3 regions of the Bradyrhizobium sp. 1200_D9_N1_1 genome follow, and region 3 is predicted to be linked to each of the others. Evidence: riboswitches for the same ligand, from Rfam matches in the RefSeq annotation. Region 3 holds a riboswitch; each other region holds the start of a gene.
What was found. A riboswitch is a leader RNA that binds a small molecule or an ion and turns the genes downstream of it on or off. The one in region 3 is predicted to bind cobalamin.
Positions count from the first base shown of each region.

Region 1: another riboswitch for cobalamin. It lies ahead of AB5K84_RS04360 (ribonucleoside-diphosphate reductase subunit alpha); the one in region 3 lies ahead of AB5K84_RS30790 (DUF1636 family protein).
Region 2: another riboswitch for cobalamin. It lies ahead of AB5K84_RS22615 (TonB-dependent receptor); the one in region 3 lies ahead of AB5K84_RS30790 (DUF1636 family protein).

Region 1 covers NZ_CP197226.1:904,036-914,644, forward strand. The annotation lists gene AB5K84_RS04345 (ATP-binding protein) at 1-264, shown strand, start outside; gene AB5K84_RS04350 (GNAT family N-acetyltransferase) at 1,533-2,174, shown strand; partial or broken gene AB5K84_RS04355 (transposase) at 2,610-2,756, shown strand; cobalamin riboswitch at 2,882-3,052, shown strand; gene AB5K84_RS04360 (ribonucleoside-diphosphate reductase subunit alpha) at 3,157-5,100, shown strand; gene AB5K84_RS04365 (ribonucleotide-diphosphate reductase subunit beta) at 5,091-6,164, shown strand; gene AB5K84_RS04370 (hypothetical protein) at 6,452-6,709, shown strand; gene AB5K84_RS04375 (outer membrane protein) at 7,454-8,047, opposite strand; gene AB5K84_RS04380 (DUF7662 domain-containing protein) at 9,341-9,592, opposite strand.
Region 2 covers NZ_CP197226.1:4,694,489-4,705,097, reverse strand. The annotation lists gene xth (exodeoxyribonuclease III) at 69-866, shown strand; gene AB5K84_RS22630 (tetratricopeptide repeat protein) at 883-1,704, opposite strand; gene ilvD (dihydroxy-acid dehydratase) at 1,691-3,415, opposite strand; gene AB5K84_RS22620 (hypothetical protein) at 4,662-5,243, opposite strand; gene AB5K84_RS22615 (TonB-dependent receptor) at 5,318-7,549, opposite strand; cobalamin riboswitch at 7,664-7,877, opposite strand; gene AB5K84_RS22610 (hypothetical protein) at 7,943-8,164, opposite strand; gene AB5K84_RS22605 (hypothetical protein) at 8,252-8,509, opposite strand; gene AB5K84_RS22600 (hypothetical protein) at 8,649-8,861, opposite strand; gene AB5K84_RS22595 (hypothetical protein) at 8,989-9,165, opposite strand; gene AB5K84_RS22590 (adenylate/guanylate cyclase domain-containing protein) at 9,269-10,609, opposite strand, start outside.
Region 3 covers NZ_CP197226.1:6,381,601-6,392,209, forward strand. The annotation lists gene cobJ (precorrin-3B C(17)-methyltransferase) at 1-403, opposite strand, end outside; gene AB5K84_RS30765 (precorrin-2 C(20)-methyltransferase) at 400-1,131, opposite strand; gene AB5K84_RS30770 (precorrin-8X methylmutase) at 1,134-1,763, opposite strand; gene cobG (precorrin-3B synthase) at 1,763-2,926, opposite strand; gene cobN (cobaltochelatase subunit CobN) at 2,923-6,171, opposite strand; gene cobW (cobalamin biosynthesis protein CobW) at 6,171-7,220, opposite strand; gene AB5K84_RS30790 (DUF1636 family protein) at 7,217-7,591, opposite strand; cobalamin riboswitch at 7,687-7,906, opposite strand; gene cobO (cob(I)yrinic acid a,c-diamide adenosyltransferase) at 7,947-8,582, shown strand; gene AB5K84_RS30800 (cobyric acid synthase) at 8,594-10,042, shown strand; gene cobD (threonine-phosphate decarboxylase CobD) at 10,031-10,609, opposite strand, start outside.

The DNA.
Region 1 (10,609 bases), 5.5 Mb from region 3:
GTAGACGACGGCCTCAAAGCAGATCCGCCGCTTCCGGTGGATCGTCTACTGGAGGCGCGTCTTCTTGCCGCGATCCTCGACCGGCTCCTGCACCACCGCCACGTGCTGACGATCCGCGGCGACAGCTACCGACTCCGCGCCAAGAGTGGCTTCATCAAACCGCCGACCGCCGGTGACGGCCGTCCGGTCGGCTCCGCCTCCCTCCGTCCCGTCACCGGCGGAAGCGACCATCAAACGTCCGATGGTGGGGGCAGTTCTTCATGACGAAAAGGGGGCAGTTCCGGATGGCGTTCGACAGACTATGCTCAAGGTTGAACCCGGGCCAACTCAGCATCAAGGGCGGATAGATCCCTACCTATTCTGGGGAGGTCTTCGCTACATTGCCTTCTGATATGCTGCCCCGACGACTACAGTTTTCCAAGACAGAACGAAACAACATGACTCACCACGTGGATCTCGGACCTGGTGTGGCAAGCATACCAGCGCCAAGAAATCTTCCAAACCGTTCCGATCAGGGAGTGAGTTGGAACAAGTCCTACGAAGCCATCAACGCTTGTGGCCAAAAACCTCTTTTACGAGAGTTACTCACGCAACTACGTCAGCCTGCTGTCTTTCCCACTATGGCAAGGATCGCGGCGGATACAACTGACCTGGGCGTCAAGTACGACGAGGGCACGACAGCAACGTTTTCGCTCGATAGAGCTAACGCCGTTGTGCGAGCGATCGACACGCCTGACGATCAATCAATGCACGAAAGCTCTCGCGCGATCCCAAGTTGCGTTGTTCAGTAGGTCGACGGCGGCAGCGTCGTGGTATCCAGTCCCGTTGCCTTGATCCGACAATCGCGAATCGCGGCGATGATGCGCCGAGACAAGAACATCAAGGAGCGCGGACAACATGCGATAATTGGAAAGCCGCTGTACTACGCATATGAGTCTCGCAGACGAAAGCTCTCTCTGCCGGTGACCGCGGACACGACGTTGGCAATGGAGGTTTCGCACTTAGCATGTGTTTTGACCAAGAAACTTACGAGAACCGCTCAATACGAGACGAGGTGATGATTCCTTGCCTAGTCTGGACCTCGACGCGCGACACTTGGCTGGCTGTTTGCTCGTGCCGGAGCCCGGTTCAGGCAGCCATCGCCCGATGTTCGCCATGCCCTGACTTCTTCGCACTTGCAATATCAAAGGCGTCCTCATGTCATTCCCTTCGCGGACGGTTGCAGGCTGCCGAACCGTGTCGACCTTGAGAACGTCGGAGCTTCCTTGGGAAGGGCGGGGCGGGTTCCAGATAGGGCGTGGAAGCGCAGAAGCCCGCCAGGAATATGTAGATCCAAGCATTGCCTACCAAGGAGCCTTCGTCCGAAGTGGCCGTCAAAGTCAGCCGTCTGAGACAGGCGGAGATCTCGGAAGGGAAACCAAATGCACCCGGCGAGTCCCCGTCGGTGCATCCATTCCGCTCACCGTCAGATGTGTCGATGCCATGCTCCTCCTTGGAAGGCCAATGCCAAAACAGAGCCCCGAAACGACTTCATGACAGAAGAATCAGATATCAGATCTGCGAACGCAAACATTCGTGCAAGCACTGTCTGGACAATTGTGCTCGGCTTTGCCGCGGATCCGTTGATGCGTTGGAGCTGGCCTGACCCAAGGCAATACCTTAGAAGCATGCCTCAGTTCATTGACGCCTGTGGGGGCCGAGCATTTGCACATGGCACAGCCTACGTCGCGGGAGAGATTCGTGGCGCGGCCCTGTGGCTGCCTCCCAACGTGCAGCAAGATGAGGAGGCATTGGATGCAATCATGGCGCTATCCCTGCGCCCGGAGATTACCGAGGATATGGCACACTTGCGGCGGAGAATGGCCGAACATCGTCCCCACGAGCCACATTGGTATCTGCCACTCATTGCCGTCGATCCGAACTGGGTCGGAAAAGGGCTTGGCACGTTGCTGATGAACTACGCCCTTCAACGATGCGATGAGGACGGCATTGTTGCCTACCTCGAAAGTTCGAACCCTGAAAACATTCCCTTTTACCAACGTCACGGCTTCAAGGTCGTTGGTGAGATACAACACGGTTCTTCGCCGCCGCTCACGCCAATGTTGCGAACGGCTTCATTCCGACCCAGCAAGGCCGCGCCGCCGGATCGGCTCGTCACCCAGACTCAAGCATAGCTCCGCCTCATCCCGTTAGGATTGATTGCCAATAACCTGACATGACCGCGTTCGGTCAGGACGGCTTATGTTCGCGGCCAGACAACTGAGCACGTGAGGCGGCTCGCCGGGCCTGCGAAAAGCATACCAATCGTCTCTTCGGCAAAGTTGGCACGTCTGATGTGAGAGCTGGCGGGGTCAAATCCACTAAGCTGGGATATTGCCACGGGCGGCTGCATCGATTTGCGGTCGGGCTCCAGACAATTTTTGATCTAAGGCCACAGAAAGCGATGAATGGCGAGACGCGTATGGCTACCGAAACCCGATCCGGCCCAACTCAATTCGCGGACCGCGAACCGATCGATGCCAACATTCAGGATGTCCAGGGTTGCTGTTCCCCTGTTGGAGAATTTGCGACGCCACTTCCAAAGGTTTGAGCACATCTTGGCCGATCGCAGGCGCTGGGTCGTCGAGCGCACCTTTGCGTGGCTCGGCAGATGTGGGCATCTCTGCAAAGACTTCGAAGGTTCCGCCGCTACCGAGCTCGCCTGGCCGCTCGTCGCCCATCTGAGGCTCCTAACTCGCCGATTGGCCAGGCCTTGAGACATCTATGTTTTTTGAGTGAGGCTCTCAGGACAGGCGCTCGGCGAATTTCGAACCTCGACCTCGGGGCTGCTCCAACTGGTTAACTTGACTGTGCCGTCTTGACGAGTCTGGGCAAAGGCTTCTATATGTGGTGTCGTAGTGGTTTTAAATTCGCATATATGGTGGCACGGTGTTAGGGGGGAACCCATTGTGTCGGCAGCGGCTATTCCGAGGCATTAGCGCGACAGCGCTGGGAAGGCCGACAGCCGCAGCGACCCGCGAGCCAGGAAACCTACCGCGACAGAACCCATGTCCTCGGGCGGGGTGCCCGGTGGGTCGCTTGCAGCCGGGGACATTTGCCCGGTCCCCTCGCAAGTCGTCCGCACGGTCCCAGCCCCCAAATATCACGGGGTTGCCGATGTCGGCGTCTTACGATTTCGATCAGTATGGTCATCTCATTGAGCTGCCGAGTGTGCGGCAGCCCTCAGCGCAGGCAAAGCCTACCACACCTGAACTGTGTCTTGTGCAGCCCCCAGCATTGCCGGCTCCCCTGCCGAGGCCCCCCGCGCGATCGCCAACTCCGTCTGACCTTTCGCTCGATCGGTCGCGCGACGACCTGCTGACCTCGTTTGGTAGGCTGACGCTGACCGACCGCTATCTGCTCGCCGGCGAAGGCCTCCAGGACATGTTCGCCCGAGTGTCTTGCGCCTTCGCGGACAATGTTGCGCATGCCCAACGTCTATATGATGCGATGTCTCGGCTGTGGTTCATGCCGGCCACACCGGTGCTCTCCAACGGCGGCACGACGCGCGGCCTTCCGATCTCGTGCTTCCTTAACTCAGTGTCGGACTCGCTCGAAGGCATCGTCGGCACCTGGAACGAGAACGTCTGGCTTGCTTCCAATGGCGGCGGCATCGGCACCTACTGGGGTAATGTTCGCTCAATCGGCGAGAAGGCGAGGGGCGGCGTCACCTCGGGCATCATCCCGTTCATCCACGTCACGGACGGCCTCACGCTGGCGATCAGCCAGGGCTCGTTGCGGCGCGGCTCGGCGGCGGTCTATCTCGATATCCACCATCCCGAGATCGAGGAGTTCCTCGAGATCCGCAAGGCGTCTGGTGACTTCAACCGCAAGAGCCTCAACCTACATCACGGCATCAACGTCACCGACGAGTTCATGTGTGCCGTGGGCGCCGGCACCGCATTCGCTCTGCGCAGCCCGAAGACTAACGAGGTCGTCCGCGAGATCGACGCCCGCCAGCTGTGGCAACGCATCCTTGAGAACCGGCTGCAGACCGGCGAGCCTTATCTCTTGTTCATCGACACCGTGAACCGTGCGCTCCCCAAGCACCAGCGCGAGCTCGGCCTCGAGGTCTCGACCTCCAACCTGTGCAGCGAGATTACCCTGTCGACCGGCATCGATCATCGCGGCGAGGAGCGCACCGCGGTTTGCTGCCTGTCGTCGCTCAACCTCGAGACCTGGGACCAGTGGAATGAGGAGCCCGGCTTCATAGAGGACGTCATGCGCTTCCTAGACAACGTGCTCACGCACTTCATCACGGTGGCGCCGGACGGAATGAAGCGTGCCCGCTACGCCGCCCTGCGCGAGCGCTCCGTTGGCCTCGGCGTCATGGGCTTCCACTCGTTTCTCCAGGCCAAGGGCATTCCAATGGAGGGTACCTTGGCCAAGTCATTCAATCTGAACATGTTCCGAAAACTCCGTCGCGAAGCCGACGCCGCATCCGTGGCGCTCGCTCGCGAGCGTGGCCCGTGCCCGGATGCCCTGGAACGCGGCGTGATGGCGCGCTTCAGCCACAAGATCGCAATCGCGCCGACCGCCTCGATCAGCATCATCTGCGGGGGCACCAGCGCCTGCACTGAGCCGATCCCGGCCAACATCTACACCCACAAGACGCTATCCGGCGCCATCTCGGTGCGCAATCCGCACCTCGCTAAGGTGCTGGCCGCGAAAGGCGCCGACACCTCGGCGACCTGGGAGTCGATCATCGCGCACGACGGATCGGTCGCCCATCTCGACGTCCTGTCGGAGCACGAGAAAGCGATCTTTCGCACCGCCTTCGAGATCGACCAGCGCTGGATCGTCGAGCTTGCCGCCGACCGCGCCGCGTTGATTTGCCAGAGCCAGTCGATCAACCTCTATCTGCCGGCCGACGTCGATAAGTGGGACCTCCACATGCTGCACTGGACGGCGTGGAAGCGTGGGGTGAAGAGCCTCTACTACTGTCGATCAAAGTCGATCTCGCGCGCGGCGTTCGCCGGCAAGATTGCCGGGGATGCAACGCCGACGCAGCAGCCGGCGCGGCAGCGCACCGACTATGAGGAGTGCCTCGCATGTCAGTGATCGATCTATCGCGCGCCGATCCGCGCACGTTGATCGGCAAGGGACGCGTCGGCCTCCTTGACTCGACCGGCAGCTACGACGTCGATCGCTATGCCTGGGCTTACGAGTTCTGGAAGCGCCAGCAGCAGACCCACTGGATGGGCGAGGAGGTGCCGCTCGGCGCCGACCTCAACGACTGGGCTTCGGGCCGCGTCACCGACAGCGAGCGCGCGCTGCTCACCCAGATCTTCCGTTTCTTCACTCAGTCGGACATCGAGGTCGGCGACAACTATTTCAAGCGGTACATTCCGATCTTCCAGCCACTCACCGTCCAGATGATGATGGCCGCTTTCACTAACATGGAGACGGTTCATATCGACGCCTATGCCCTGCTACTCAAGACGCTCGGTATGCCTAAGACCGAGTTCGAGGCATTCCGCGGCTATGCGCAGATGCGCGCCAAGGCGGACTACATGCACGAGTTCGGCGTCGACAGCGTGGCGGATGTCGCCCGTACCCTGGCGATGTTCGGCGCCTTCACCGAAGGCATGGCCTTGTTCGCCAGCTTCGCCATGCTGCTCAACTTCCCACGCCACAACAAAATGAACGGCATGGGACAGATCGTAAGCTGGTCAGTGCGCGACGAGAGTCTCCACTGCGAGGGCATCATCAAGCTATTTCACGAATGGCACCGCGAAACCGGCGCGGTGACGCGCCCCGTCCGCGACGACATTGTCGACGTAGCCAAGACCATGGTGAAGCTGGAGGAGAACTTCGTCGAGCTCGCCTTCGGCCTTGGCAAGATCGAGGGGATGCTGCCTGAGCATATCCACGCCTACGTCCGCTACGTCGCCGACTGGCGACTGGCCCAACTCCGGATTGCCCCGGTCTTCGGCTTCTTCGAGGCGAAGGAGGGCGGGTTCACCCAGCTCAAGGCGCATCCGCTGCCGTGGCTCGTCGAGATTCTCAATGGCGTCGAGCACGCCAATTTCTTCGAGCAGCGCGCCACGGAGTACTCCAAGGCGGCGAGCCGCGGCAGCTGGGACGGCGAAGACGGGGTGTGGGCGACTTTCGGCCGTATCTAGCCCATTTTATTCATGCTAGCGGCATTGACAGCGGCAGGCGCCGATAGTCGTCGCCGTCACCCGCCAGCATGACAAAGGCATAGAACCGGACCTCCTCATCGTGGCGTCTTGATTGCAGCGCGACAAAGCCGGACACACAGATGGTTTGTTGGGTTAAGCCGGTACATGCGCTCCATTGCTGATGGCGGCTAGGGTTTACAGTATTTCCGCAGGTCGGTGAGGTGGGTCTCGTCAACCACCTTCATGAAGTCAATCAGCGCAACACGGCTACGCCCTTGAGCAGACGAATGTTCTCGATGATCGCCACGGCCGCCCCCCTCTTAGGGCTAGAGGGGATTACTATCACGCAATCGGAAGTTGTAAAGAGGGGCAACCCTGTCAAAGGGGGTCATCTTCATTGCAGCCCGGTCGGATCAGGCAAACCGATTTGTTCTTCATCCCCCTTCGCGTTTGATTTCGTCGCCGACCCACTGGCGGTCTTCCTCGGCCGTGGCTTCGCGGAGGTGATCTACTACGAGCAGACGCTGGCAATGCGGCTCGGATGACAGCCGCGTTTCTGTCCTAACACAAGAGTTCCGCTTCAGCGCTGCCGATCCACCTCTCGAGATTTTGCATCCGCTCTCCGAGGCGCTCCCAATTGATCCGCGCCAGCGGGGGTTCGGCAGGCTGATCGGGCGCAGAGATCGGCAGCGACGATGACGCAAGCCATCACGTCGTCGACGTTATGTCCCACCCTCGCACGAGCGCCGCTTCGACCGCTCGTCGGCCTTTCGTCCGAGGTGGCCAGTGCGGCCTCGACCTGGTCGACCAAGTCGTAGCACGAAGGTGCGCCCGGCTCGCACCTCGGCTCGCATTTCAGTGCGCTGCCTGTGCGATGAGCGTGCTGCGGCCGACCGGAACGATTGTAATCGATGACCTGTGTCTCCCTAAGCGAGGGCCGGGTTAACTACGACGGTCGACAAAACTATTTTTTGCCTCATCATTCTCCGACGGCCGGAAAGCCGACGGTGATGCAGGTGGAGGCACGGGGCCGGGAAATCGGCGCAGCCAGCCACTAAGCGGCTGGCGTTCGACCACGGCAGCACGCTTGAGTTCGCCGCGATCTCGCCGTGGCGCTGCGTCATAACCAGATCAGCCAGATTCCTTTGAACCACGCCTAACCAGCTCGAGCCGATGTACCGACAAGAAGCCGATAGCGCTATTGATGCGAGTCCCTGTTGCCAAGGTTTCTATGCCGCGATGCGGCTCAGGATATTGGTGCGAACCCGCGCCATTTTGGCGAAGATCGATCAATAGGTCGTGGCGATCACGCCACCCCACCGGTAGTTCACACGGACCAAGCCGATATCGACGTCCTGACCGATACGGGCAGTCCCTGCAAAAGTGCCCACCGGAACACCCACGAGTCCGGGTGAAAAAAAGAAATCCACATCCCGACGACCCATGAACAGGTGGTCGTATTCAACGCCGATGGACCAGTTCGGAGCAAAGCCAAATTCAAGGCCCGCCCCTACCGTGCCGCCCCAACGAGTTTCGCTGCCGTTGTCGATAGTGAGCCCGGTCGCAAAATCGGAGACCCGGTATTTGTCACGGACGACTGCAGCCCCACCTCTTACATAGAGCAGCACGTTATTCCAAGCATAGCCGACTTGGCCCGTGAACAGGCCGAATGCATCAAGCGTGGAGTCATCCCGGACGCCTGCGAAAGCAAGGTTCGCGTTGGAGCCCTTGAAATCGGCCCAATTGCCCTGCGTCTCCAGACCGAACACCGAGTTCGCTATTTGCCAGCGGTAGCCGATGTGACCGCCCACCGTGCCTCCCGTCGCATGATGGCGCCCCATGCCAACGGGCGGAGCGACGACCACGCCGCCGGCGTTGACCACGTCCCAGCACTGCCGACGTAGAAGCCGCTCCAATCATAGATCGGAATGACCGCCGGAGGCGCTTTGAAGTAAGGCCGCGCGGCCGGATCAACGGCAGAGGCAGGAGCAGCCAGCGTGTTGAGGGCTACCGTGCCCGCTAGCAATTTTTTTATTCTTCTGAATCCCAGTTTCGAATTCGACGCCCCCGACGGGATATTGACGACGATTGCCACGTTTCCGCCACCTCCATCAACTGCAAGGGTTGGTAGTTGACGGGGTCGCAAGCGCCGCCTGAGCGGCCGGTCGATGGGCAAAGTGCATGTCGGGTCGGTCGCGGATGCTGTCCGCCGACTGTTGATTAAGTGGCTTGACCCGAAAATGTCTAATCGCGGTTACCCGTCCTGCGCGGCTTCGAGCACATCAGCATGACAAGAGTCAGCGCATCGACAGCGAGTCAGTTTCCTGATTGCAGCTGCTCCGCGTGTCCTCGTTCCGCCCGTATCGACCGTTCGTCGGCCATTGGATGCAAGTGTTCCCGCTTACGGCGAAGCTTCGACGGACGAGCCGCATTCAATCCATTTCGTTCCGGGCGGACGATGCATCCGCAGTAAGACGGAGGCGTGTGTAGGGGCCGGCGATAAGGCTCGGCGCCGCATCGAGTTAAGAGTCCAGAATTTCTTGCTGCGGCTGGCCTTCTCGATCACGGCCAGTACCCTCTTCGATACATGAAATTTGAGCCGCGAAACAGGCCGAGCGACATCCCGAGAACTGGCTATTCCAGGAGCTCTCACAGAACTCCCAGCCGAGTTCGGTATTGAACGACTGCGCTCGGAGCGGCCGACTACGGCACCCATCTCCAACAGCCACGTGAGCCGGTTGCTGGAAGACCGGGCGCCGTGTCGTCTTCGCCTTCATCGTCACCGAGTTCGATGCAGAAGCTGCAACGGCGCAGTTCGGCAAGGTCGCCGATCCGCTCCGTCCCAAACTCGAAGCGGCGATGATCCCTGAGTGCGCTCTCGCGCATCCGAAGCTGAGCAAAGGCGTCAAACGAACGGCGCCTTCGAGAGCTATCGCACGCTCGATCCCGTGGCTCTGCTGGCGGAGATGAGGGACGCCAAGATCGAGCTCGGCACGCGTATCGGCGCCCGGCCGCCCCTTGCTTGCTGCCAACGGAGGGAGAGGCTACTGCGATAAGAAATATCATGTCTTGTCGATACGGGCTTAGTCGTGTCGCGTGATCATTTTCATTCACGACGCATCCTCGATTGTCGAATTAGCGAACCAGGTTCAAGGCATTCGCTTTTGCGGAAAATGCTACCCCCTGCGCCGAAATGTTACTGTCCGCTGCAATCGATTTGGTTCGGCTTGATACCCCGGAACTGTCCACGCAAGGCTGTGACTGTGATTTGTTTTGACGGGGTCTTCGTTGGCCCACCACGCATCATATTCATACGCTGATTTCGGGAGGGAGCGACCGATAAGCATCTCGATGTCGGCAAAGGTCATCTTGAGCGAGGCAGAGCTGTTTGCGACCAGCTTGTCTCTCAAAGGGTTATAGATCGACATCGGGCTCCCCCATCCAACGATCTCATATTATATAGCCAATCCGGACTTTTCGTCACCAATTGCGGATTTTGTCCGATATTTGTCGGTTTTCGTTCGCAGCGGCACTGACGCCGCCGCGACATCATGTCGAGCAGCAGCCACGTCTGCGCCGAAGGCAGGCGGACGTACCACCTTTTACGGCCCTGAACATCGGCCTGAGCGGCTCTCGAGCAATGAAGCTACCGAAACGATATAGCCTATCCGGAGACTTTCGTTCATCTCGATGTGTTAGGCCCGCTGGCATTGGCATATGTTCGAAGAAAAGCGCGAAGCCGTGCCTGCCATTGAGATGCCGGTTTCGGCTCTTGTGCTACAGCATCGCAAGTGGGCCGCCGGTCGGGTGGAGATATCCTCCGGTGGCCCTGACGGTCAGTTTCAATGCGCTGTCATGCTTTTAAGCGGCTAGCGTGGCCGCCATGGATCCGACAGGTGCATGCAGACGCTCGCCCCGCAGCACAGGGGAATTGCGGCTTTACCAGAATTAAGCAGCGCCTCGATGAGGCGACCCAAGCCCAGCAACAGGAACGCTGGTGCTTGAAATCGCCCTCAGGCCTCGGAGCTTCTCGGCGGCGCTCCAACTACTGAGAGCCTCGTGTGTTAGATACGTCGCGGCCAATTCATTCCAGGATCTCACGACCTGATTCCAGCTCTCTTTTCGGGCGGGCAAGAGCTCAAGCATCCTTTGCGCCTTGCGGGCAGCGGCAAACCTCCCGTCTCGCGTAGCGTCTTTCAGAATTCTCCGCACCAACACTTCGGTTCGCTTCCATCCGGCGCCCGTCGATCTATCCTCGGCCAAGGAAGCGAAGTACACTCGAAAGGTCAGGGCACGTTCGGCGGCGATGCCCGATGCCAAGCTTGGCTCGTTCAACCATCGGTAAAGAGACTCGAGCTGCTCCGAGTCGCCGAGCGTGAAAGTGTCATCATCCCCGAAAACCAAGAATGTCGCGAAACCGGCGATCTCAAGTTGCATGCCCAAAT
Region 2 (10,609 bases), 1.7 Mb from region 3:
TTTGCGGCGTCCTTGACGGAGGCGTTTGCATTTTGTTCTAACGGGTGCCCCTGCCCGGAGCCGTCGAAATGCCCATCAGAGTAGCCACCTGGAACGTCAACTCGGTCCGGCAGCGGATCGACCTGCTCCTGACCTGGCTGAAGGAGTGCCAGCCGGACATCGTCTGCCTCCAGGAGATCAAATGCGTCGATGAGGCCTTCCCGCGCCTGGAGATCGAGGCGCTCGGCTACAACGTGGTCACGCACGGGCAGAAGACGTTCAACGGCGTCGCCCTGCTCTCGAAGCTCCGCTTCGACGAGACCAAGTCGGGGCTGGCCGGCGACGACGAGGACGCGCATGCTCGCTTCCTCGAGGGCGTGGTGACGCTCAAGCACGGGGTGCTGCGCATCGCCTGCCTCTATCTGCCCAACGGCAACCCGGTCGGGACCGAGAAATATCCCTATAAGCTCAAATGGATGTCGCGACTTCTTGAATATTCGAAGGAGCGCCTCAAGACCGAGGAGCCGCTAATCCTCGCAGGTGACTTCAACGTCATCCCGCATGCCCGCGACGTCCACAATCCGGCGGCATGGACCGAGGACGCCCTGTTCAAGACGGAGACGCGGGAGAGCTTTCAGTCGCTGCTCGGCCTCGGCCTGACCGATGCCTTGCGGGCCGTCACCGACGAGCCGGGCCTCTACACCTTCTGGGACTACCAGGCCGGCGCCTGGCAGAAGAACCATGGCCTGCGCATCGACCACCTGCTGCTGTCGCCGCAGGCCAGCGACCGGCTCGCCAATGTCGGCATCGACAGCTATGTGCGGGCTTGGGAGAAGCCGTCGGACCACGTGCCGGTATGGGCGGATCTGGATCTCGAGGCGGCGTAACGCCGCCTCTTCGGGATCACTCCCGGCGGCCCTGCACCCACTGTTCCAGCATTTGCAGGCACATGGCGCGGTCGTCGTCCGAGGCTTTCGCGAAGGCGCGATTGTAGCTTTCCTTGATCCAGGTCTCTTCGCTGCCGGCGCTGTCGCGCGCCAGCGTCAGCCACATCAGGCCGCGGGCGGCCTGCCGCGGCAGGCGATCGCCGTTGAACAGCATCTGGCCGAGCAGCGCCTGCGCCTCGTGCTGGCCCTTCTGCGCGGCGAGCCCGAGCCAGCGCGCGCCATAGCGGAAATCCTCGCGCGAGGCGTCCGGCGTCTTCAGATACAGCCGGGCGAGATCGTACTGCGCGTCCGCATTGCCGAAATAGGAGGCCGCATAGGAGAACATCTCCCGCGCCCGGTCCTGGTCCGGCTTGATCTTCGAATTCGGGATGCCGCTGAGGTAGTAGCGGCCGAGCGCGACGAAGGCATTGGCCACGATCTGCGCCTGAGGCGCCGAGGGACTGTCCTCCGCATGCGCGTTGGCGATCCGGCTGAAATATTCGAAGGCGCGCACGTCGTCCTGGGCCACGCCGTCGCCATTGGCGTACATGCGGCCAAGTTTCCACTGCGCGATCGGATGGCCGCCCTCGGCAGCATATTGCAGGGCGCTGAGCGAGGTTTCCTGGGTCGCCGGCGACACCTTGCTGCGCACCGCACCCGCGGCCCCCGGCAAGGTGGTCACGACAGGGATGGTCGCGTCCTTCTGGTTGACCGGCGCGCCCTCGAAGGCGAGCGCCGGCACGGCCAGCGCACTGACCCCTAACACAAACGCAACAATGGCACGCCTAGATGTCCGCATAGCACTGTTTCTCGTGCGCACCGCCCGGATGGGTGACCGCCCCCCCGACCGCTGGTCCAACCTGCTGAGCATATTTCCAGAGCGCGCCCGTCGTGTGGTTAGTCGCGCGAGCGCTCCATTTGGTCTTGCGCTGGGCAAGCTCCTGGTCGCTCAATTTTACGTTAAGGGTGCCGGCGACCGCGTCGATCTCGATGATGTCGCCATCCTCGAGCAGCCCGATCGGGCCGCCGATGGCGGCTTCCGGCCCGACATGGCCGATGCAGAAGCCGCGGGTGGCGCCGGAGAAGCGGCCGTCAGTGATGAGCGCGATCTTGCCGCCCATGCCCTGCCCGGTCAGCGCCGCGGTGGTCTGGAGCATTTCCCGCATGCCGGGGCCGCCCTTGGGGCCCTCGTAGCGGATCACGATGACTTCGCCTTCGCGGTATGTGCGGTTCTGGACGGCCTCGAAGGCGTCCTCTTCCCGGTCGAAGCAGCGTGCCGGACCGGTAAACCTCAGGTTGGACATTCCCGCGACTTTCACGATCGCACCTTCTGGCGCCAAATTGCCCTTCAGACCCACCACACCACCGGTGACGGTGATCGGCTTGTCTGCCGGGTGCACCACATCCTGGTGCGGATTCCACTTCACGCTCTTGAGGTTTTCGGCGATCGTTCGACCGGTGACCGTAATGCAGTCGCCGTGGAGAAATCCGTTGTCGAGCAGCGTCTTCATCAGAAGCGGGATGCCACCTACTTCAAACATGTCTTTGGCGACATAACGGCCGCCCGGCTTCAAATCCGCGACATATGGTGTCTTTTTGAAGATTTCGGCGACGTCGAATAAGTCAAACTTGATGCCGCACTCGTGCGCGATCGCCGGCAGGTGCAGCGCAGCATTGGTCGAGCCGCCGGAGGCCGCGACCACGGCGGCCGCATTCTCCAGCGCCTTGCGGGTGACGATGTCGCGCGGCCGGATGTTCTGGTCGATCAGCTCCATCACCTTCTCGCCCGCGGTCATGCAGAAGGCGTCGCGGATTTCATACGGTGCCGGAGCACCGGCCGAGTAAGGCAGCGCAAGGCCGATGGCTTCCGAGACGGTCGCCATGGTGTTGGCCGTGAACTGCGCGCCGCAGGCACCCGCCGAGGGGCACGCCACGCGCTCGATCTCGTCGAGATCCTCGTCCGACATGGCGCCGACCGAGTGCTTGCCGACGGCCTCGAACATGTCCTGCACGGTGACCTGCTGCCCGCGGAAGTTGCCGGGCAGGATCGAGCCGCCATAGATGAAGATCGAGGGCACGTTGAGGCGAACCATCGCCATCATCATGCCCGGCAGCGACTTGTCGCAGCCGGCAAGGCCGACGAGGGCGTCATAGGCATGGCCGCGGACGGTCAGCTCGACGGAATCGGCGATGCATTCGCGCGACGGCAGCGAGGAGCGCATGCCGTCATGGCCCATGGCGATGCCGTCGGTCACGGTGATGGTGCAGAATTCGCGGGGTGTGCCGCCGGCATGCGCGACGCCCTTCTTCACCGCCTGCGCCTGGCGCATCAAAGCGATGTTGCAGGGCGCGGCCTCGTTCCAGCAGGAGGCGACGCCGACGAAGGGCTGGTGGATCTGCTCCGTCGTCAGACCCATGGCGTAGAAGTAGGAGCGATGGGGCGCGCGCGCAGGGCCTTCCGTCACGTGACGGCTCGGCAGCCTCTGCTTGATGTTGGTCTTTGCGTTCATCGCAAACCAGTTTCCCCGGCCAACCCTTTCAGACCCGAAAAATCAGACCCAAGATTTGAATCGACCTTGGGATTTCCCGTTCGCCTCGAGGACCGCCGCTGCCCCTAAAACATTCGAGCAATTTTATTCATGTTCGGGTGTGGCTAAAAAGCGGCGGTGATGCGAACGGCTGACGATGAGGGCTTAATCCGGAAGGAGTGTTGCGTGGATGGCACATTCGTTACCGGGAAGACACGGATCGGCCTACTGGGATACCCCCGCGAAGATGACAATCCACAACCTGAGATTTCCAGGCGGGTATGACGCGCCCGATCACGCACCACACCTTGGAGTGAGTCGCTGTCGACATCACCAAGCCCGCCATCCCCGGCAGTGGACACGCACTCTCCACATGGTCGTGGCGAGCGCAGCGAAGCAGTCCAGAGTCTTTCCGCTGACGGATTCTGGATTGCTTCGCTGCGCTCGCAATGACGGAGCGAGATGCATCGGCGTCATCCTCCAACTCGCATCGTAAATCGCAGACACGCCTTCGCATCCTCGCGGCGGATTTCGCCCGAGCTTTGCTTGATCGCTCCACCCTCTCAATCGAGAGGGCGCAGGGAAGGCCGGGTGCCCGACGGCACCCGCGGTCTGCTGCGCGAAAGCACGCGCAGAGAAACCGCACAGCAGCATACAGGTGTAGCCAATCACTCGGCCTTCCCTGCGCAGTGGTTGGACGGCTTATGCCGTGCTCTCCCGGGAGCCGAGTTCGTTCTGGCCTCCCTCACTCTCGCGAAAGTCGCCGACATCGCGCCGGTTGACGCGACTGCCGCATCCGCAAGAGCTTGACCGTAGCAACGACGGCCAGGACCACACGGTTTTGCCGTACGCACGGCCCGCCATTTCGCCGCAGTTTTCCCAGCCCTGTCGACGGAGCCGGAAACTTACAGGCGAGACGAACCTGACAGCGTCGCTCATCCAGCACGAAGTCTCGGGCTCACGGAGAGCAATCCGCCCTGCCCTTAACTCTCGCGCCCGACGCTGCCGCGTCCACCGCAAGCCCGGCTCGCGAAACGTGACGACACAAGATCGCCCCTCAAGGATGAGCCGGGATGGGCGACACATACGTCAATTCCGAATTTCGGCAAAGTGGAATATTTTTGCGCAAGCGGATTGACCGACCGCGGGGGTGTTTTGCCCGTCGGGCAACGCAAGATCTCGTAGCCTGGATTTCGCTGCGCTCCATCCGGGGCTTTCAGAGGGCCGCTCAGGCCGACATCGCGCCCTTGCGCCCGAACGGATCGACCAGGCGGACGATCTCGCAGGCGGCGACGAGGCCGGCGAGCCAGACGGCGCCGGTCAGTCCAATCCGCGCCACGATGGCCGCGGTGAAGGCGCCCGCTCCGCCGAGGACCGGCGTCGCAGCGAGCAGCACGAGCTCATAGGCCGCGTAGGCGAGGACGAATGCGATCGCCAGCATCAGGGGCGTGCGGCCATGCGCCAGCGCACGGAGCGCGGCGGACGAGGCCGCGGTCGCGACGAGTGCAGCAGCGCCAATGACAAAGCCCCAGGCGATCGTGCTCCCGGCAACGGGATAGTGCAGCACGCCGAAGCCGATGCTCTGGTTCACGAGCCACGCGCCGCTGACGACGAGCAGTGCCGGCCGCAGCGGCAACATCGCGGCCGCGACGACCGCGAAGGCCGCAAAGGGCGTTGCGCAGGCGAGCGCAAGACTTGCGAGCGCGCATGACACCGCCAGCAGCGCAAAGCAGAACATCGGTGCAAGGCGCGGCGCGACCGGATGGAGCCGGAAACGGTCGGCGTGAGGCGGCAGGATGCTGAGAGCCATGAGTAATCTCCTTCTTTTCGAATTCTAGTCCATTCGGGAGCCTATGACAGCCCCCGTCGCGATCAGAGCCTTGATCAGAATTTGGCGCCGGCCTTGAGCAGATAGGTGCGGCCCGGCAGCGGATAGGCACTGAAGCGGCCGTCCGTGAAGGTGCTTGCGATCGCATAGTCGTAGTAGAGCGCGTTCAGCACGTTGTTGACGCTCAAAGACCAGAAGTAGCGCTCGTACTGACCGCTGAGCTTGAGATCGATCGTGCCATTGGCTGGGATCGGCCGCTGTGTTCCCGCCTGGTCATTGTCCATGCGCCGCTCGCTCCAGAAGCGCGCGGTGGCGTCGAGCACCACATAGTTCTGCCAGATGTTCCAAGTGACGCCTGCACTCGCGGTGTAGCGCGACACCAGCGGCACGTCGTTGCCGGCCCAGACGCCCTCGCGAAACACGGCCCTTGTATAGGCCATGCCGGAGCGCAGGAGCAGAGAGTCGTTGACGCGATAGGACAGACTGGTCTCCGAGCCGTAACGGCGGGTCGGATCGAGGTTGGTGTTGTAGAACAGGATCGGACTGAAGTGGATCTCGTTGGCGAGGTCCATCAGATAGAGGCTGCTCTGCAATTGCAGCCCGCCTCCCTTGATGCGCAGCCCGCCCTCGACATCCTGCGAGGTCTGGGTCTTGAGCCGGAAGGTCTGCGGCAGCGGATTGAAGAAGGGGTCGAATGAAGGGCCCGACGACACACGCTCATCGACATCCGGCGTGCGGAATGCGCGCGCAGCGCGGCCGAACAGCGAGACGATGTCATTGAGGCGATGCTCGCCCCCGAGGTGCAGCGCGTATTGGGTCTCGTCGCTCCTGAGCGGGAGCGCGCCGATGTCGGTGTTGAACGGAGCGGCGACGTCAAAATGATCGCGCGCCGAGAGACTGACGCTCTGCACCCGCACGCCATAGGAGACGTCCGTCGTCGGCGCCACACCCAATGTGTGCTGAAAATAGCCCGCAACCGTCTGCTGCCTGAGATCGTAATTGTGCCAGGGCGCAAGCCCCTGGCCGGCGCCGCGGTTCTGCTGAAAGCTCGCATCGTAATAATCGAGGCCGGTCAGCAGTTGCGACGGCATCCCCAGCAGCAAGCCCTTCACGCTGAGCCGCGGCGTGATCGACCATGTCGTCAGATCGGCATCGACATAGGTGGACGTGAACAACGCGGGAACCGGCGCTGGGCCGGAGAAGAACGCGCTCTGCTGCTTCTTGTCGCGCACACCGCCGTCCACGATGAGATCGATGCCGTTGGCCAGGGTCTTCGTGAAGCCGGCCGTCGCGCTGAAGCCCTGCTGGTTGGCGTAGTTGAAGGGTGTGCTGGTGCCCCGTCGGTTGGTCGCGAGCTCGTCGACGCCGATGGACGGATCGACGGTGCGGCCGCCCGGCAATCGCAGCTCCTGATTGTCGCCGGTAACGGTGACGAAAGCAGTCAGGTCTGATGTCGTGTAGTTCAGGTTGCCGACGCCATTCTCCTGGACAAGGCGATTGTTGTCGCGGTAGCCGTCTGTCTTGACGGCATTGCCGTAGAACGAGGTCGACCACGGACCGGAATTGAGCGACGTCGAGACATTGCCAAGCCTGGTGTCGAACGAGCCGAAGCCGGCCTCGATGCGCGCGGCAACGGGCGGCCCGCCGACGCCGTTCCTGGTGATGATGTTGATCACGCCGCCGACCGCATTGTCCCCATAGAGCACCGCGCCGGCATTGCCGCGCGTGATCTCGATACGCTCAATGGAATTGAGCGGGACAGTGGAGAGGTCCACCTGCGCGATGTCGATGTCGTTCAGCCGCCGCCCGTTGATCAGCACCAGCGAATTGGCAGTGGCAAACGCGCCGAAGCCGCGCAGGTCGACGCTGGTCTTCGCGCCGATCTGGCCGCCATAGAGCGTCGTGATCTGGGCACCCGGGACTTGCGTCGCGATGATCTCGGCAAGCGTCTGCGAGGGCGCATGTGCGATATCCGCGGCCGTGATGACGGTCGCGGCGGCCCCGACGATGCCTCCGTTGCCGGCGACCGCCTCGCCGCCGGAGCCGGACGAGCCGGCGCCATTGCCTGCCGGCGCTCCGCTCGGGGCTCGCAGCCTCGCCGTGTCGCCATCGCCGATCGCCCTGGCGCGTGTGCGGTTCTGATCGTCGGGCCTGGTCACTTCGACCGGCGGCAGCTGCTCGGCGGCGGCTTGCTGCGCGAAAGCTGTGGGGAGATCGATCGCATGGAGGAAAACGGCAGCAACGATGCCGGCGCGAAGGCGCCTGGCGGCAGAGACAATACGGGACACAGTTGTAACCTCGGCATGACGTCAGTGGCACGTCACAGCGAACGAGGCTTTACGGCGGAGCAATCGATTGCTCCGGTGAAGCTAATGCCTGTACTCCCCGACCGACATCTTCGCGTGTGACCACGGCTGACGGCAGGTCTCCTGGCTCGCGGGTCGTTACCTTACGTCGCCTTCCCAGGACCGAGATTCCCAGTGGCATATGACGAAAGATTCACCGCTTACAGTTGCGGGGGCAGCCGTGGCGTTGGGACAATCCCGGCATTGGGACAATCTCGCACCACGTTCCCTTTTGATCTCCGTGCGGAGAACCGTCACCGATCAATCTACGAGGCGGCCGTACGGAGAGTCAATCGACCGGTTGAACGATGAGCTGCAAACGCGAGGCAAACACAATCAGTCAGGCTTCCGCACCGCGCGCGTCGTGACCACCGCCCGCTCACCGGCATCGACAAGCTGGCCGATGCCGGTTCGGCCCGCGAGCGCGCAGCGGACGATGTTCTCGGCGACCGACCTGCGGAACCCATGATCCTCGCCCCTGGGCCGATTGCGGCAAATCCGATCCAGCGCCAGCTTCATGTTGATCCGTGTACGGGTGTCGAAATGCGCGCTGATCATTCGCCCGGCCTCGATACGTGATGTTGGGGCGGAAACGTCCGACGATCGCCCGGGTTCCGAAACGGGATCGCGCAATAGAGCGGCCGGCTACGCCCGCCCTCTCTGGCGCTGTGCCTGAGCCCAGGCCACCGTGACGTCGCGCGGCGGGATGTCGATGCGCCGGATCGGCGTCAATCCGCCCGAGGCGGAGATGATCGCGGTCTCCTCGCGGCGACAGCGCGGACACACGAAGCGGACCTCGCTCGGGGACGTCGACCAGCTCGAGCGTTTGACGTTGGCCGCCATCGGCCACGCGTCGCACTGCGAGCACGACACCAGAAACCGGCCGGGATCGAGCATACCCATTCCATGCGACTCCGCGTCCTGCCTGCTCCTACCAATGATTATGTCAGGTGAATCGTTCCGGTGCCCCGACACCGTCAACCCCTCAATGCCCAAGGGGCCGGCGATCCCGGCCCTCAAGCTTCTGCAAACCGCTGGCCGCTCAGTGCGCGCCCTTGAGCGTGCAGGACGTGGTGCAGGTGACCGTGTTGCCATGGTCGCACGCCTTGCAGGCGGCCACGCATTGGTTCATGTCGCGGGGGTTGTAGGAGCTGTAGTTCCGCACCGGGCAGGCTGCGGTCGAGCCGGTGATGTCCTGCTCCTGATTGCAGGCCGCCGCCATGAGCGCGAGAATGAGGACCGCAAGCAGACGCATGGGATTGTACACGCTGCATTGCAGCGAGTCCCGGCATTCCCACTGCGAGCCATCGCGAATCGCGACGCTCGCTCCCATCAAAGTCAAAGGATGCGTGCCAAATGTTAAGAACGGATTGCAGCCGCCTTCAGGCCGCAGCGCTGGTCGCGACCGCAGCCCGCGTCTCGCGCGCAAGCTGATAATAGTGCTCGGCGAGCTTGAGATAGAATTCGCGCTTGGTGCTGTCGGTGGCGAGCTTGGCGATCAGCTCGCATTCGGCCGTGAGCGTCTCGAACCGTTCCAGCCTGTCCTCAAGTTCTGTCATCGGCGTGTCCCCATCAAACGCCTCAAGGACGATCAACCTAAGCCTGGGAAATAGGTCACGGCGAACATCGTTATCGAGTAGAAACAATTTTTCCCGCGGCGGCTTACTTCTGCTCCAGCCGCCAGGCACCGTCCCACCTCTCGTCCGGCGGATTGACCTCGAACTGCGCGATGCGGGCGAGCAGCGCGCGCGAGGGACCGTCGCCGGGGACGGCTTCGAGCGCCGCGTTGAAGGCGGCGCGGGCCTCGTCGAAGCGGCGGGCGCGATAGGCGGCAAGACCTTCGGCATAGTGCGTGCGCAAGCCGTCCTGCGCGGCGGTGAGCACGCCGGCCCTCGCCATCACCTCGAAGATCGCCTGCGGCGCGCTCTGGCCGGCGACCGCGAGACGATCGATCTCGCGCAATTCGAGGCGCTCACCGACCGCATCCGCCGTCGCCTGCGAGATCAGGATGCGGGTGCCGTAGACCTTGTTGACGGCCTCGAGCCGCGAAGCGAGGTTCACGGCATCGCCCATCACGGTGAAGCTCATCATCAGCTCGGAGCCGATGCTGCCGGTGAGGACCTCGCCGGTGGCGATGCCGATGCGCAGGTCGCAGGGCACGGGCATGGCGCGGATGCCGAGCAGATCGGGCAATTGCTTCTGCAGCGCGGGCACCTGGTCGGTCATGTCGATGGCGGCACAGCCGGCAAGGAGTGCCGGCTCATCCTCCTCGATGAAGGGCGGGCCCCAATAGGCCATGATGGCATCGCCGATATATTTGTCGATGACGCCGCGATTGCTCCTGATCGGGGCCGACATCACCGTAAAATAGTGGTTCATCACCTTGACGAGGCCGCGCGGGGTCATGCCCTCACTCATCGAGGTGAAGCCGCTCATGTCGCAGAACATGATGGTCATCACCCGGCGCTGGCCGTCGATGGCGACCTCGGGCCGTTCGATCAGGCCCTGCACCACCTTGGGATCGATGTAGCGGCCAAACGTCTCGCGGATGCGCTCGTTGTGGCGCAACTGCTCGATCATGCGGTTGAAGGCGGCCGCGAGCTCGCCGATCTCGTCCTGGGTCGAGACGGCGATGGTCTTGTCGAACCGCCCGGCCTCGACCTCGCGGGTGCCGGCCAGCAACAACCGCACCGGCCGCGTGATGCCGCCGGACACCAGCAGAGCGAAGGCAAATCCGACGATCGCGGCGAGCAGGGTCACGATGCCCGACACGATGATGGCCTGGCGCTGGTGGCTCATCACCTGCGATGTCGAAGCGAAGACCTGTGTCAGCATGTCGGCGCGGATCGCATCGAACTTCCGATTGAACTGGTCGCGGATGGCGTCGATATGTTCCAGCGTGCCGCGGGCTTCTGCCATCTGCTTGGCGTCGACCTGCTTGAGCAGCTTTGCGTGGTCCTCGTTCAGGTCGCGGCGCAGCTCGGTGACGGCAGTCTCGATGCG
Region 3 (10,609 bases):
TGATCGCGCAGAAATCATGGCCGAGCGGCGCGCCGGCACGCGCGGCCGCCGCCAGCATCGCAGTGATGCCGGGCAGCACGCGGATCGGGAGCTCGCGATATTGCGGCGCCTGCTCGAGCGCCTCGAACACGGCCGATGCCATCGCGAAGACGCCAGGATCGCCGGAGGAGACGACGACGACCTGCCCGCCTTCGGCGGCCAGGCGCAGCGCCTCGCTCGCTCGCGCGAGCTCCTCGCGGTTGTCGGATGGATGCAGCGTGAGCCCCGGTCGCGGCGGCACGCGCGCGACATAGGGCGCATAGCCCAGAATATCGGTGGCGGAGCCCAGCGCGGCGGAGACCTCGGGCGTCACCAGCGCGTCACTGCCCGGGCCGAGGCCCGCGATGGTCAGCGTGCCCGTCATTCGGCGGCGTCCAGATGCCGGCCCTTGCCGTGCACGAGCACGATCGCAAAATAGGGACAGTCGGCGGCATCGATCTCGGCGAGCCGCGCGACGCGCTCGCCCGGCATGGTGCCGCGCTCGACCAGCCAGGCATCGTCCAGCCTTCCGGCGGCGGCAAGCGCGCGGCGCACTTTCGCAAGATTGCGGCCGGTCTTCATGACGACCAGCGCATCGGAGTCCCGCATGCGGCGCTCGAGCTCGTCCTCCGCGAGCGTGCCCATCAGCACCGTCGTCACGTCGTCGCCGAGCGCGATCGGCTGGCCGACGGCATTCCAGCAGCCGACCATGCCGGGAATGCCCGCGATCACCTCGATCTCGACGCGTCCCTGCAAGCGCGTGTGCAGATGCATGAAAGAGCCGTAGAAATAGGGGTCGCCCTCGCAGAGCACGACCACGTCGACCGCGCGCGCCAGCCGCGCCAGGCGCTCGGCCCATTCGTCGTAGAAGCCGGCGAGCAACTGGACGTATTCCGCGCTGTCGAAAGCGATCTCGGTCGTAACAGGGTATTCCATGGGATATTCGGTCACATCGCCGGCGAGCATGCCCTCGACGATGCGGCGCGCCTGACCCGGCCTGCCCTTCTTGCGGAAATAGGCCACGTGCTGTGCGCCGCGCACGGTACGATCGGCGCGCACGCTCATCATGTCAGGATCACCCGGGCCGAGACCGCAGCAGATGATGCGTCCCATGACTATTCGCTCCGGCTCGCCAGCGCATTCACGGCCGCAACGGTGATCGCGGAACCGCCAAGGCGGCCCTCGACCGTCAACGCCGGCACCGGCGGATCGGCCATCAGCGCGGCCTTGGATTCAGCCGCGCCGACGAAGCCGACCGGACAACCGATGATCGCCGCCGGCCGCGGGCAGTCGCGGTCCTCCAGCATGTTGAGGAGATGAAACAGCGCGGTCGGCGCGTTGCCGATCGCGACGATCGCGCCGGCGAGATGCGGCCGCCACAGCTCCAGCGCCGCGGCCGAGCGGGTGTTGCGCATGGATTGCGCCAGCGCCGGGACCGCGGCATCGCCGAGGGTGCAGATGACGGCATTGGCCGCCGGAAGTCTAGCGCGCGTAATGCCCTCGGAGACCATGCGCGCATCGCACAGGATCGGCGCCCCCTTCTGCAACGCTACGCGCGCGGCGGTCGCCATGCCTGATGTGAAGCGGATATGCGCTTCCAGGCCCACCATGCCGGCGGCATGGATCATCCGCACGACGACCGGTTCCTCATCGGGCGTGAAGCGGGCAAGATCGGCCTCGGCGCGGATGGTCGCAAAGGATTGCCGGTAGATCGCCGCGCCGTCGGTCTCGTAGACATGCGGCATCAGTGCCCTCCCATCAGCATGGAGGGATTGCCGACGATGTCATCGCGGTTCAAGCCGCGCAGGATGGGCTCGTCGCGCGTCGACCCCCCGCGCACGAGATCGAAGCCGGCGCCGGTCGCGACCAGCGTGATCGCGGCCGCACCAGAATGAGCGCAGCCCTTGGCGCAGCCGGAGACGTGAAGTCGTGCGGCCGCGCCGATGTTCGGCGCGAGCGCTGCCGCCAACGCGCGGGTATCGGCATGCGCCTCGCGGCAACGCGGCGCGCCGCTGCAGGCGATGACACGCAGCGCCGGATCGTAGGCCTCGGTGATGAGGCCGGGCGTGGACGGCATGGTCCGCTTGCCCTCGCTCAGAACCATCCGCCACGGCGTCATGCGCAGGGCATGTCCGCAGCCGGCGAACTGGCTGAGCGTCGCATGCGGCATTTGCCCGAAGGCGACGCCGACCATCGCGCCCTGCGGATAAAGACCGGGGCGCGCCGCAGCCATGATCGGCACCGGCTCGGCCTCCCCGCGCAACGCGTCAGGCAGGGCTGCGCCAGCGGCAAGATGCGCCGCCATCCGCCCTCGCCCGTCCCGGGCACCGCCTGATGTCACGAACCAGGTTGCGAGCGCGAGGGCGGCGGTCACAGCCTCGCCGCGTCCGACGGAACGGCCGAGGCTGGCGCCATTGGCCCGCACCAGCAGTCCGCCGGCGCCATCGCGCTCGATCCGCACATCCGCGGAATCGCCGGCGAGCACGCGCGAAGTGCCGTCATCGATGGCAAAGCCGAATTTCGTCGGAAGCGCGAGCACGCTATTCTCGAGCGCCTCCTCGAGCTCGGCGGCAAGCGCCTGGGTCTCGTCGCCCGCGCGCCAGAACGGCGTCACCAGGATGTTGCGCCGGGATTCGGTGTCGGCGTCGGGATCGAGCAGCGCCAGTTGCGAAAGACCGTCGCGCAGCAGCCGGTGGCTGCCTTCGCTGACGCCTCTGATCTGGAGATTGGCGCGGCTGGTGACATCGATCAGGCCGTTGCCATGGCGTTCGGCCAGACGCGCCAGTCCAGAGATCTGCGCCGCATCGAGCCGGCCGCCGAACGGGCGCACGCGGACCACGAGCCCGTCGCCCGATTGCATCGGCCGCAGCGCGCCGGGGCACCAGCCCTTGACCATGGCCGCGCTCATGACGCCTCCCGCAACGCTGCCGCGATCGAATTGCGACGCGTTCGCCAGAGTGAGGCCTCATGCAGACGGGTGAAGCACGTCTCCATCGCGGCGAGCGCGGCGGAATTCTCGCGGGCCATGAAGGCGCGGACGTCGTCGTTGCCGAGCGTCGCGTCGTAGTAGAGATCGAACAGATGCGGCGGCACGGCGCCGGCGAGATGGGCGAAGGCGGCCATGTGCTCGAGTGTCGCGGTGATCTCGGCGGCGCCGCGAAAACCATGGCGCATCATGCCGGCGATCCAGGCCGGATTGGCCGCGCGCGCGCGGACCACGCGTGAGATTTCCTCCGTCAGCGTGCGCGCATGCGGCTGATCGGGACGCGTCGCGTCGAGATGATAGAGCGACGGTCCCGCCGCGCCGAGATGTGCTGCGGCCGCGGCAACGCCGGCCTCATGCGCGGCATAGTCGGCGGCGAGCAGAAGATCGGTTTCCGGCAAGTCCTGGACGTGGACGAAAGCATCGGCCGACGCGAGCCGTTTCTCGATGCCGGCGCGATCGGGCTTGATCTCGCCGTCGGCGGAGAACGCCCAGGACGACGCCGACAGCCAGGCCTCGCCGGCCGCATCGCGCGTCTCCGCCGTGAAGGCATCAGGGATCGCCGAGAGGCCGACGCCGTATTGCCCGGGACGCGGCGCGAACACGCGGGACGCACGGTGTCGGTACGGATTCTCGTCGCCCTCCTCCTCGCGCGCGGCGAGCGCCTCGGCCGCCGCTTCGAACAACTGGGCGAGGCCGGAGAAGACATCGCGGAACAGGCCCGACAGCCGCAGCGTGACGTCGATGCGGGGACGGCCGAGCTCGGCCGGCGCGATGATGTCATAGCCGGTGACGCGGCCGGAGGCGCGATCCCAGCGCGGCGCAAGACCCGCCAGATGCAGCGCCATCGCGAATTCCTCGCCGGCGGTGCGCATTGTCGCCGAGCCCCAGAGATCGACCACGAGGCCCTTCGGCCAGTCGCCGTGATCCTGCAAGTGGCGGCGAAGCAGCTCTTCCGCGAGCTTGATGCCTTGCGCATGCGCCGAGGGCGTCGGCACGGCGCGCGGATCGACGGCAAAGAGATTGCGTCCCGTCGGCAGAACGTCCTGGCGCCCGCGATAGGGCGAGCCCGACGGCCCCGGCGCGATGCGCCGGCCCGCAAGTGCGGCACGCAGCGCGTCCCGCTCCGCTTCGCCGCAGGCGCCGCGGCCGAACACGTGCAGGCCGTCGCCGAACTGGCTTTCCTTGAGATCGCAGACGAAGCGGTCGATCCGCGGGATCGCTTCGGCTGGCGCTGCCGATGCATCGAGGCCGAGATCGTCCTCCAGTCCGGCCACGCGGGCTTCGTCCCGGATCGCGGCGATCAGCCGCTGGCGGCGGGCGGGATCGAGACCATCGGCCGTCGAATATTCGTCGAGGAGCTGTTCGAGCCTGCGCAGGCCATCCGGCACGGCGGACTTTTCGAGCGGCGGCGGCAGGTGGCCGATGGTGACGGCACCGATGCGCCGCTTGGCCTGCGCGGCCTCGCCGGGATCGTTGACGATGAAGGGATAGATGACAGGGAGGTCACCGATCAGGGCTTCCGGCCAGCAGCTCGATGACAGCGCCACGGATTTTCCCGGCAGCCATTCCAGCGTGCCATGCGCGCCCATGTGAACGACAGCATCGCAGCCCTGCTGGCGGAGCCAGAGATAGAACGCGACATAGGCATGGCGCGGCGTGCGGGCGAGATCGTGATAGTCGGCGTCGCGCGTGGTTGCATCGCCGCGTTCCGGCTGAACCGCGATGATCGACTTGCCGCATTGGATTGCGGCGAAGTGGAACGCGCCGCCGCGGCAGCTCGGATCGCTCTCCGGCGCGCCCCAGGCTTGCGCGAGATCATCCGGCAAGGATTGCGGAAGACGCGAGAGCGCCGCGCTGTATTCGGCGACGCTCCAGGTGAGTTGCCGCCTCAGCAGCGTCTCACCGAGAGCCTGGACCGGCACGGCATCGAGGCCGGTCCCCGCAAGATCGGACATCAAGGCTTCGACCGAGGCCAACGCGTCAAGACCCACTGCGTGCGCGATCTGGTGCGGGCGGCCCGGATAGTTGGACAGCACGATCGCCAGCCGCTTCTCGCCGGCCGGCTTCACCACGAGCTTCTGCCGGGCCGCGACGCGCGCGGCGATAGCCTTCACGCGCCCTGGATCCGGGCGATGGGCCAGATGCGCGAATTGCAGGTCGGGATCACGTTCCGCAGCCGACTTGAAACTCACCACCCCCGCAAACAGGCGGCCGTCGACTTCGGGCAGCACCACATGCATCGCGAGGTCGCCGGGCGACAGGCCGCGCAGCGATTCCGCCCAGTCCTCGCGCCGCGCGGTGGAGAGCGCGACCTGGAACACGGGACACGATGCCGCATCGAACGGTGTCGTGCCGTCGTCGCCGATCGCGGAGAACGCGGTCGCATTGACGATCGCGGCCGGAGGATTTTCCACGAGCTGGAGCCGCAGCCAGTCCGCGACGCCCGCGGCCTTCAGCGAGGTGACGAACACGCCATAGGCGTCAAATCCCTTCTCGCGCAGCGTGGCAATCAGCGCATCGACCGGGCCGGTGTCCGCGGCGGTCAGGTACGACCGATAAAACGTCACCAGCGCGCGAGGCTTGCCCTCGCCGGCGGTCGGCACGGCGATGACACCGCGCGCGGGCTCGTAAAAGCCCATCTCGGGCACGGTCGTCTCGCCGACGACCGGACCGGCATAGAGTCCCGAGGCCAGCGCAAGTTGCGCAATCGCGGCCTGCGCTGCGACCGGACCGCCGGTGTCGCAGAGCACCTTGAGCCGGCGCAGCGTCGAGACAGGCAGCGTTGAGTATGCATCGAGCCGCGTGTCGTCGCGGCCGTCGGCCGGCAGCACGGCGAGCACGATACCGCGCGCCTGCGCGAGTTGCTGGAGAGCCGCGAGACCGTAGGGCCAATAGGACTCGCCGCCGATCAGGCGGACCAGAATGCCGCGTGCCTGGGCCAGCGTGCGCTCGATGTAGGTGTCGATCGAAAGCGGATGACGCAGTTCGGCGAGATTGGCGAGCCGCAGCGACGGCAGGCTGTCGCGGCCACGCCGCCAGCCGGCCGCGAACGCGGCAAGATCGGAATCCGAATACGAGAGCACCACGAGATCGGCCGGGTCCTGGCCGATGTCCCTTGGCGTCGCGGTCTCCTCGAGACCGCGGCTCTCGCGGAAGACGACGTGCATCAGATGCCAGATCCTGAAAGACCAAGTCCCGCTCTTATCGCGGCCTCGTCGATATCGCCGTGCTCGCCGATCACGACGAGCTTTGACTGCCGCGCGAGCGCGCCCCAGGGCTTGTCGAACTGGTGACGCACGCGCTCGCCGACGGCCTGGAGCAGCAGGCGCATCGGCTTGCCCGCGACCGCGATGTAACCCTTGGCACGCAGCACGTTCTGCTCGCGCGCCAGGCGCTGAACCGAGGCGACCAGCGCATCGACGTCGCCGACTTCCGGAAGATCGATCACGACGGACGCAAAATCGTCGTGCTCATGCTCCTCCTCGCCGTCGTGATGCGACGGGCGCGCGGCAAGATCATTCTCGGCGGCGGCACCGAGACCGAGGATGACGCGCGCATCGATCGCGCCGTCGGTAACGGCAAGCATCGGCACGCGGCGCGGCATCTCGGCGGTGATGGCAGCCTTGGCCGCTTCGAGTCCCGCCGGGCCGGCAAGATCGGCCTTGGTCAGCAGCACGATGTCGGCGCAGGCGATCTGGTCCTCGAACACTTCCGACAGCGGCGTCTCGTGATCGAGATTTTCGTCCGCCGCCCGCTGCGCTTCCACTGCGGCCGGGTCCGGCGCGAAACGGCCGGCGGCGACGGCCTCGGCATCGGCCAGCGCGATCACACCGTCAACGGTGATGCGCGAACGGATCTCCGGCCAGTCGAACGCCCTAAGCAAGGGCTTGGGCAGCGCCAGGCCCGAGGTCTCGATCAGGATGTGATCGGGCCTCACCGGCCGCGCCAGCAACAGCTCCATGGTCGGGATGAAATCGTCGGCAACGGTGCAGCAGATGCAGCCATTGGCGAGCTCGACGATGTTTTCCTCCGGGCAATTGGCATCGGCGCAGGACTTCAGGATCTGGCCGTCGACGCCCTCGCTGCCGAACTCGTTGACGAGCACCGCGAGCTTCTTGCCGTTGGGGTTGGCGAGCAAATGCTGGATCAGCGTCGTCTTGCCGGAGCCGAGAAAGCCGGTGACCACCGTGACCGGGACTTTTGCGAGCGAGTTCATTCGGCGGCCTCCGGCACGACGGCAATGGGGGGAATGCGCGCAAGCGACTGCTTGCGGAAGATCTCGGGACGGCTGCGCCAGGGCACAAGGCCGTCGGGCGCGGCCGCATAGGCGGCGGCGCCTGCGATCACGTCGCGCGCGTTGGCGTCCGACAGGCGGCCATAGACATAGGACCAGCGGCCGGGCGCACTGAGCGCCACCGAGCAGCCCTGGCTGCATGCCGACAGGCATTCGACCGGAACCACAGTGACACCATCGGGCACGCCGGCGTCGACAATCGCACCGTGAAGGCGCTTGCCCGGCGTGACTTCGCCCTCGCCAAGCGTCTCGCCGGCACGGCAGGTAATGCAGACGTGAAGTGTGACGCTCATCGCCTCTTCCAGAATAAACAGCGGGAGGCGAAGAGGCCCACGAACCGGTCTTGCGAGGGTCCGTTTCCCCGTCGCGGAACACCCCGTCCGCCGGTCCAAAATCGTCCGCGCTGGCAGGTCTCCCGGCTTGCGGAGCAGGGTTTTGCCCTTCGATCCCCGCCTTCCCGATCCCGTCAGGGATCAGTGGCCTCGGGCATCTCTCCGGTCACGGTCGCGGGGGCGGCTGCATTTTGGACCCAAATCTTGCCGATTCGGACCCTATCGCATTCCCTCTTCGCCTGTCATAGGACAGGAACCAACGCCGGGCCACCATTTGCCCCTGGCCGCCTCTTGTCAAGCCGAAGGACCCCGTCCGATGACGCCTGAACCGGATACCCAAACGGCCGAGGAAACCGATGCCCGCCACGCCGCGAAAATGGCGAAGAAGAAGGCCGCCCGCGACAAGATCATGGCGACCAAGAGCGGCGAGAAGGGCCTCATCATCGTCCATACCGGCGCCGGCAAGGGCAAGTCCTCCTCCGCCTTCGGCATGATCGTGCGCTGCGTCGCCCATGGCTACCCCTGCGCGGTCGTGCAGTTCATCAAGGGCGCCTGGGATACAGGCGAGCGGCGCCTCCTCACCGGCCATTTCGGCGATCTCTGCCAGTTCCACGCGATGGGCGAAGGTTTCACCTGGGAGACGCAGGACCGCGCCCGCGACATCGCCGCTGCGCGCGCCGGCTGGGAGAAGGCCAAGGAGCTGATTCTCGATCCCAGCTTGCGCATGGTCGTGCTCGACGAGATCAACATCGCGCTGCGCTACGACTACCTCGATATCGCTGAGGTCGTCGAGTTCCTGACGACGCAAAAGCCTGCGATGACACATGTCGTGCTCACCGGGCGCAATGCCAAGGACGAGCTGATCGAGATCGCCGACCTCGTCACCGAGATGACGCTGGTGAAACATCCGTTCCGCTCCGGCATCAAGGCGCAAGCCGGCGTCGAGTTCTGAAGACACACGCGATGGCGCGCGCATTGATGATCCAGGGGGCCGGCTCGGACGTGGGCAAGTCGCTCATCGTCGCCGGCCTTGCGCGCGCCTTCACGCGGCGTGGGCTGCGCGTGCTTCCCTTCAAGCCGCAGAACATGTCGAACAATGCCGCCGTGACCGTCGACGGCGGCGAGATCGGCCGCGCCCAAGCACTGCAAGCCCTCGCCGCCGGCGTCGAGCCGCACACCGACATGAACCCGGTGCTCCTGAAGCCCGAGACCGATGTCGGCGCGCAGGTCGTTGTCCACGGCAAACGCATCGCGACCGCGCGGGCGCGCGAATACGCGGCGATGAAACCGTCATTGATGGGCGCGGTGCTGGAGAGCTTTGAGCGGCTGAAGGCGCGCGCCGATCTCGTGCTGGTCGAAGGCGCCGGCAGCCCCGCCGAGGTCAATTTGCGCAAGGCCGACATCGCCAACATGGGTTTTGCGCGCAAGGCCGACGTGCCCGTGGTGCTGATCGGCGATATCGACCGCGGCGGCGTCATCGCCCAGCTCGTCGGCATCAAGACTGTGATCGACCCCGACGATGCTGCGATGATCCAGGGTTTTGTCATCAACAAATTTCGCGGCGATCCCACACTGTTCGATGACGGCTACAAGCTGATCGAAGCAAAGACCGCCTGGCGCGGTTTTGGCGTGCTGCCCTGGTTTGCGCGCGCCGGCGAGTTGCCCGCCGAGGACGCGCTGGGCCTGAGTGACGCGCGAAAGCCGGGCCAATGCAAGATCGCTTGCCTCGCGCTGTCGCGGATCGCCAATTTCGACGATCTCGATCCGCTCAAGCTCGAGGCGGCCGTCGATCTCGTCATGGTGCGGCCGGGTGAAGCGATCCCCGGCGATGTGCGTCTCGTCATCATCCCCGGCTCCAAATCCACCCGCGGCGACCTCGCCTTCCTGCGGGCGCAGGGCTGGGACATTGATCTCCTGGCGCATTATCGCCGCGGCGGCCACGTGCTCGGCCTCTGCGGCGGCTATCAGATGCTCGGACGCAGCGTTGCCGACCCCGACGGGATCGAAGGCCCTGCCGGCGACACACCGGGCCTCGGGCTCTTGGATGTGCAAACGGTGATGAGCCCGCAGAAAACACTGACACGGGTCACGGCCGTGCATGCGGCAACCAACCAGCCGATCCAGGCTTACGAAATCCACATCGGCCGCACCGACGGGCCCGATCGCGCCCGTCCGTTCGCCAAACTGAATGGCGAGCCTGAAGGCGCAATCTCCAGCGATGGCCGCGTTCAGGGTAGCTATTTGCACGGCCTGTTCACGTCGGATGATTTCCGGAAAGCGTTTTTGACCAAGCTCGACATCCCGGCAGGCGACGAGCCCTATCACAGCAGGGTCGAGAGCGCGCTCGATGCGCTCGCCGATCACATCGAAAAGCATCTCGACGTCGAAGGCCTGCTTTCGCTAGCGCGCTAGGACCTCGGCGAGGCGCGTCCATTCGGGCTCGCTGCCCGGGAGTCCGAGCCGCAGCCATGTCGGCTTCTGCACGAAGACGCGCGACCAGATCTGGCCGCGCGCGAGCTTCTCCTGCGCGGCCAGCGCATCCGGCGTCTCGTAGAGACGAAACAGCGGCGTGCCGCCAACGAACCGCCAGCCCTGCGCTCGCGCCATGTCGTCGAGACGGGCACAGTCGCGCACAAGCCGCGCTGACGTGGACCCCGCCCAGGCATCATCACGCAATGCGCGGCAGCCGATCGCGATCGCCGCCCCCGAGACCGGCCATGGCCCCGACATCGCCGCAATCCTGGCGATGTCGGCCGCGCTACCGAGTGCAAACCCAAGCCGCAGGCCGGCCAGACCATAAAACTTCCCGAAGGAGCGCAGGATCAGCAGCCCCGGATGATCCGCTTCCGGCGCAAGCGACAGCTGCGGAACGGCGTCGACAAAGCTCTCGTCGATGACGAGACGGCCGACGCGCGGCAGCAGTGCCAGCAAATCCTGCGGCGTATGGCACCGGCCATCGGGGTTGTTGGGGTTGACGAC